2 regions of the Mycobacterium sp. NGS68 genome follow, and region 1 is predicted to be linked to the other one. Evidence: predicted binding sites of a transcription regulator. Region 1 holds the regulator's gene; the other holds the start of a gene.

Region 1 (3,403 bases):
CCGCCCAGGTGCCAAGCAATGGTGCGAGCGACTCGAGGTTGGGATGCAGGTCGAAAGACATGAAAGTACCGTAGTCCGGCGGCGTGCCGGCCTTCGCGCTCGTCAGTTCGGCGTCGAGACCTTGCGGTGCGCGCGCAGCGCCTCGATCTCGCGTTCGAAGTCGTCGGCGGACGAAAAGGACCGGTATACCGACGCGAATCTCAGGTAGGCGACCTCGTCGAGTTCGCGCAACGGTCCAAGGATCGCCAAACCGACCTCGTGGCTCGCGATCTCCGGCGATCCAGCCGCCCGCACGGTGTCTTCCACCTGCTGGGCCAGCAGATTCAGCGCGTCGTCGTCCACCTGACGCCCCTGGCAGGCCCGGCGGACGCCACTGATCACCTTCTCCCTGCTAAAGGGCTCAGTGACGCCGCTGCGCTTCACGACGGCGAGCACCGCGGTCTCGACCGTGGTAAATCGCCGCCCGCACTCGGGGCACGACCGGCGACGCCTAATCGCTTGGCCCTCATCGGTTTCCCGCGAATCGATCACACGCGAGTCCGGATGCCGGCAGAACGGACAGTGCATCGCCGCTCCTTTGCCGTCCTGACATCCGGGTACCGCAGACGACTCCGAGAGTACCTGTGCGCTCCCCCGCAGGGCGAATACTCGGTACCGCCTAGCCGACCGGTGCGATCAGGGTCTGGCCCGCGACCAATGACGGAGAACCGAGGTCGTTCAACTCGCGGATGCGGTCGGCGACCTGACGGACCGGCGCGTCGGGGGCCACCCGCGCCGCCAGGTCCTGAAGGGACTCGCCGGGCTCGACCCGGACCACGGCCAGCCGGTCCGGTACGTGCGTGGCGGCCGTATCACCGCCGTTGGCCAGCTGCCCGAAATGGCCGACCAGGCCCAGCCACAGGGTGATCATCCCGGCCAGCAGCGCCAGGCCCAGCGTCGTCGCGAACGGGACCGGGCGACGGCGGTGCGACGCGACGGACGTCCGGACACCGGTACCGCGGTAGCTGCTCGGCGCGCCTGCCGGCCGGGACGGGCCGGGCCGGGTGGACCGGGCGGGCGCGTAGCGGGGGCCCCGAACGGGGGCGCCGAGGCTACCCGGGCCGTCATAGCCACTGCGGCTGCCGGTACGCGGCGAGACTGTGTAGATGATTGTCATGTGCGTTCCTCCGGTCGACTGGTTCTCGCTCGTGTGTTCGACACTGTAGTCGCCCGTGTGTTCGATACCCGAACATTTGAGCGAAGCGTGTCGCACGAGCAAAACGCTAGATCACCCCACCGACAAGTTCGTCGGTCTCGATTCCTGTCATGGAGCCCCGGATACCCGAACTCGACGAGAGTTACACACATGTTATTCAGCAGCTTGCGGGCGGATATCGCGGCTGAGGGCCGCCGCGACACACCCGTCGAACACATGTTTGATTCTGTCGGCGGGTACGGCTACATTCAGTGGCATGAGCGACAGCAACGACACTTCGGGGCTCACCGAACGGCAGCGCACCATCCTCAATGTCATCCGCGCCTCGGTAACCACCCGCGGTTATCCCCCAAGCATCCGGGAGATCGGGGACGCCGTCGGCCTGACGTCGACGTCCTCCGTGGCGCACCAGCTGCGCACCCTGGAGCGCAAGGGCTATCTGCGGCGTGACCCGAACCGCCCGCGGGCGGTCGATGTCCGCAGCGCGGACGACGTCGCCGGCGCCGCGTCACCGCCCGTCACCGACGTGGCCGGGTCGGACGCCTTGCCCGAGCCCACCTTTGTCCCCGTGCTCGGACGCATCGCGGCGGGCGGTCCGATCCTCGCCGAGGAAGCCGTCGAGGACGTCTTTCCGCTGCCACGCGAGCTGGTCGGCGAGGGCACGCTCTTCCTGCTCAAGGTCGTGGGCGATTCGATGGTCGAGGCCGCGATCTGCGACGGCGACTGGGTCGTGGTGCGTCAGCAGCACGTCGCCGACAACGGCGACATCGTCGCGGCCATGATCGACGGCGAGGCCACCGTCAAGACGTTCAAGCGCGCGGGCGGTCAGGTGTGGCTGATGCCGCACAACCCGGCGTTCGATCCCATCCCCGGCAACGATGCGACCATCCTGGGCAAGGTCGTGACGGTGATCCGCAAGATATAGCCGGGAGCCTCAGTCGGCCTTGATGAAGCCGTTGGCTTCGGCGACTTCCTCACTGGCAAGCCAGATTTCGGGAAGAGTGTCCTCGTAGAGCGCGCTGCTGGGCGTGTAATACAGGCCGAAGCGCGCGCTGGCTTTGATGGGGTAGCCGTCGGGCGCCTGATACGGGTCGTCCAACGGCAGGTGGATGGTCGGGCGCGCGGGCTGCGCCTGGCCGAGCGCGACCGGCGGGGCGCCGACCCGTTCCGCAGCGGCGGCCGGACCCGCGGCGGGGATGATGTCCGTGATCTCCGCCCCGTCGTCGTCCTCGCCGGGCTCGCTGTCGATCGCCGCGTGCCGGCCGGCCTTGGGCGCGGCTTCCGGGGCGTCCCTGAACTCGGGGGCCTCGAACGACTCGGGAATTGCGGACATCTCGGGCACCTCAGAGACTCCGGAGACCTCGGAGACTTCGAGGAACTCGGCTTCCGCCGCCACGTCCTCGGCCGCCACGTCGTCAGCGAACACGTCCTCGGCGAACAGGTCGTCGGCATAGCGGGCGTCGGGCGGCGCCTCGGTAAAGACGTCGTCGGAGTAGCCGGCTTCCGGTGGGGCCTCGGTGAAGACGTCGTCGGCCGGGTCGTCGGGGATGCCGGTGTCCTCGTCGGGGCCCGCAAAGCCGGGATGCGTCAGCACCGGGATGGAGTCGGTGTCCACGTCGTCGGGGTCTTCGTCTTCGGCGTCGAATTCCTCGTCGAAACCGAGGGCAGCAAAGTCGTCTTCGTCGTCAGGGTCGTGTCCTTCGGAGGGCACGTCGTCCTCCGGCACCACCGCGGTCGCGGCGCTGCGCGGCCAGCTGATCCGGGTGGTTTCACCGTCCGGATGCTCCGACGGATGCACGTCGGAAAGGGGGCGCTGGTGGGTGTCGAATTCGGCGTCATCGTGAGCCCACGGTTCGGCGGCCGCGGCATCGTAGCCATGCTCGGCGTGGTCTAGCTCGTGGTCAGGCTCGTAGGCGGGGGCCTCATAGGCGTAGCCGGTGGCGTCATGGCCGGCGCGGCGCCGTCGCCATCCGGTCAGCACCAGCACCACCAGGACCAGCAGCACCAGCAGCGGGATGGCCGCCAGCAAGTACCACCAGTGCCAGGCGAACTTCTTGGCCTGCGCGGGCATCGCCGAGCCGCTCGGCTGGTTCTGACCGGATACCTGCAGGCCCGACAGCAAAGGCGCAAGGTTGGCCGGATCGGTGCTGAACGTGTTCTTGGCGCGGTTCCACGAGATCTTTCCGCCGGTGAACTTCTGCGAGATCA
Region 2 (3,403 bases), on a different contig from region 1:
CGCCACCGCCAGCGTCGACACCCCGACGGGCCCGCCGCCGAAGCTCCGCGTCAACGCCGACAAGACGGCCCGGTCAAGCCGGTCCAGGCCCAGCTCGTCGACGTCGTAAACGGCCAGCGCGGACTTGGCGACATCGCGGGTGATCACGCCGTCGGCGCGCACCTCGGCGTAGTCGCGGACCCGGCGCAGTAGCCGGTTGGCGATCCGCGGCGTCCCGCGGGAGCGCCGCGCGATCTCCGCGCCGGCCTCCGCACCCAGCTCGATGCCCAGGATTCCGGCGGAGCGGGCCAGCACCCGCTCCAGTTCGGCGGGCTCGTAGAAGTCCATGTGCGCGGTGAACCCGAACCGGTCGCGCAGCGGGCCCGTCAAAGCGCCGGACCGGGTGGTGGCGCCGACCAGCGTGAACGGCGCGACCTCGAGCGGAATCGACGTGGCGCCGGGCCCCTTGCCGACGACGACGTCGACGCGGAAGTCCTCCATCGCGAGGTAGAGCATCTCCTCGGCGGGCCGGGCGATGCGGTGGATCTCGTCGATGAACAGCACGTCGTGCTCGACGAGGTTGGACAGCATCGCGGCCAGGTCCCCGGCGCGCTCGAGCGCGGGCCCCGACGTCACCCGCAACGACGAGCCCAGCTCGGCGGCGATGATCATCGCCAGCGACGTCTTGCCCAGCCCCGGCGGACCGGACAGCAGGATGTGATCCGGTGTGCCGCCGCGGTTCTTGGCGCCCTCGATGACCAGCTGCAGCTGTTCGCGCACGCGCGGCTGGCCGATGAACTCCCGCAGCGAGCGGGGCCGCAGGCTGCCGTCGATGTCGCCCTCGCCGACGGTCAGCGCCGGGCTGACCTCGCGCTCGTCGGGGTCCATCATCGCGACTTGCCCAGCATTGACAGGGCTGCGCGCAGCGCGCTCGACGTCGAGGCGTCATGATCCGACGCCAGCACCTTGTCGGTGGCCTCCTCGGCCTGTTTGGCCGCAAAACCCAGCCCGACCAGGGCTTCCACCACCGGGCTGCGCACGGCATTGCCGTTGACCAGCGGCGCCGCCCCGCCCGTCACCACCCCGACCTTGTCGCGCAACTCCACCACCATGCGCTCGGCGCCGCGCTTGCCGATGCCGGGCACCCGGGTCAGCGCGGCGACGTCGCCGTCGCCCAGCGCCTGCCGCAGTGCCGTCACGTCGTGCACCGCCAGCGTCGCCATGGCGAGCCGGGGGCCGACGCCGGTGACGGACAGCAGCGTCAGGAACAGGTCGCGGGTCTCGCGGTCGCCGAACCCGTACAGCGTCTGCGAGTCCTCCCGCACGATCATCGCCGTGACCAGCCGCGCCTCGGTCCCCTGCCGCAGCGTCGCCAGCGTCGACGGCGTCGCATTCACCCGGTAGCCCACGCCGCCGGCCTCGATCACCACATGGTCGAGCGCCACCTCGAGCACCTCGCCGCGCACCGAGGCGATCATCGGGCGGCCTTCAGCTTGGTCAGGTAGGCGTGCCGCTGGCGCGCGGCCAGCGCCTCGGCCTCGGCCATCCGGGCCAGCATCGGCGCCCGCCAGCAGTGGCAGATGGCCAGGGCCAGCGCGTCCGCCGCGTCGGCCGGCGTCGGCTTGGCCTGCAGCGCAAGGATTTTGGTGACCATCGCGGTGACCTGCGCCTTGTCGGCCGAGCCGTTGCCGGTGACCGCGGCCTTGACCTCGCTGGGCGTGTGGAAGTGCACGTCGATGCCGCGCTTGGCCGCCGCCAGGGCGATCACGCCGCCGGCCTGCGCGGTGCCCATCACCGTCGACACGTTGTGCTGCGAAAACACCCGCTCGACGGCCAGCACGTCGGGACAGTGCGTATCCAGCCAGTGTTCGACGGCGTCGCTGATGGCCAGCAGCCGCTTGGCCAGCGGCACGTCCGACGGCGTGCGCACCACGTCGACATCCAGCGCGACGACATGGCGCCCGCGGCCGCTTTCGACGACGGACAACCCGCACCGCGTCAGCCCGGGATCGACGCCCATCACGCGCATCGCATGCTCCCCAACTAGTACGAACAACTGTTCGAGAGCCTAGCCGCCGGGACCGACAACTCTGGGTAGGGACACGCCACCGATCGCTGCTGTTACGTTATGCCCACGACGAGAGGGCATTGAGTGGGACCACAGCTGATCGTGATCGCGGTGGCGCTGTTCATCGTATCGATTCTGGTTCTGATCTACGCTCTCAAAAAGCCCAAGACGCCCAAGGCCGGCCCCCACCAGGACCCGCTGGCGTTCAATGCCTCGCTTTTCGCTCCGCAATTCGGGCCGCGGCAACTCGGGCCCGGTGCGATCGTCAGCCACGGCGGCATCGACTACGTGGTGCGCGGGTCGGTCACCTACCGCCAGGGCCCGTTCGTGTGGTGGGAGCACCTAATCGAGGGCGGCGACCAGCCCCTGTGGCTGAGCGTCGAGGACGACGACGGGCGGCTCGAGCTGGCAATGTGGGTCACCCGCAAGGACCTGTCCACGCTGCAGCCCGGCGGCGAGCACGTGGTCGACGGCGTGACGTTCCGCGAGATCGAGCACGGTCGCGCCGGCTACACCACCGAAGGCACGACGGGCCTGCCGGCCGGCGGTGAGATGGACTTCGTGGATTACGCCAACGCCGACGAGACCGCCCTGCTGTCCTTCGAGCGCTGGGCACCCGGCATGCCGTGGGAGGTATCCACGGGCAGGTCGGTGCTGACCGGCGAGCTCACCGTGTACCCCGCACCCCCGCCCGCGGGATAGGGGCCGCCGGTGCCGCTCCATCAGCTCGCCGTGGCTCCGGCGGACGTACGCGGGGACAGGCTCAGCCTCGCGCTCAACGCCCCCGCGCCGCGGCCGTTGGCCAGCCACCGACTGGATCATCCCGACGGCGGCCGCGCCCTGCTGCTCGGGGTCCTCGGCGCGTCGCATGTGGTGGTGATCGGCCAGCCGGAACCCCTGTTCTCCGAACAGGTTTCGTGCACCGGCAGCGACGGCAGCCTGCCCGAACAGACCGGCGCCCCCGGCTACACCCTGCGGTCCGGCACCGACATGCACGACGAGCCGACGTTCCGCCGACTGGCCGCCGACCTGCGCCAACGCTGCGCGGCCGAAACCGGTTGGCTCGGCGGCGTTTTCCCCGGCGACGAGGCCGCCCTGACCGCGCTGGCCGCCGAGCCCGACGGCGCCGGTTGGCGCTGGCAGACCTGGCATCTCTACCCAAGCCCGGCCGGCGGCACCGTCGTCCGTACCGCCAGCCGATGGCAGCCATGAGCCGCAATCGCCTGCTGCTGATCGCCGCAGGCCTGGCCGTCGCCGCCACCGTGTCGCTGGTCTTCGGAATTGTGTTGTCGCAGCGCAACATCGGCACCTACATCGCGTCGCACTACCACGAATACGCCCGCGACGCGAACGCCA

Evidence for each region. Region 1 encodes LexA, which represses DNA repair genes until DNA is damaged. Its sites were predicted from a motif close to CGAACANNTGTTCG; they were not measured.
Region 2: ruvC (crossover junction endodeoxyribonuclease RuvC) is a predicted target of LexA. The motif match lies at 2,029-2,042, and genes of this name have one in related genera.

The regions. Positions count from the first base shown of each region.
Region 1 is NZ_JCALCE010000012.1:105,796-109,198, reverse strand. Features, by position in the region: gene AC5Y5V_RS15435 (peroxynitrite isomerase) at 1-61, opposite strand, end outside; gene nrdR (transcriptional regulator NrdR) at 103-567, opposite strand; gene AC5Y5V_RS15425 (LysM peptidoglycan-binding domain-containing protein) at 659-1,156, opposite strand; gene lexA (transcriptional repressor LexA) at 1,452-2,120, shown strand; gene AC5Y5V_RS15415 (sunset domain-containing protein) at 2,130-3,403, opposite strand, start outside.
Region 2 is NZ_JCALCE010000044.1:23,752-27,154, reverse strand. Features, by position in the region: gene ruvB (Holliday junction branch migration DNA helicase RuvB) at 1-870, opposite strand, end outside; gene ruvA (Holliday junction branch migration protein RuvA) at 867-1,457, opposite strand; gene ruvC (crossover junction endodeoxyribonuclease RuvC) at 1,454-2,008, opposite strand; gene AC5Y5V_RS28230 (DUF4178 domain-containing protein) at 2,132-2,749, shown strand; gene AC5Y5V_RS28225 (DUF2617 family protein) at 2,759-3,259, shown strand; gene AC5Y5V_RS28220 (DUF4247 domain-containing protein) at 3,256-3,403, shown strand, end outside.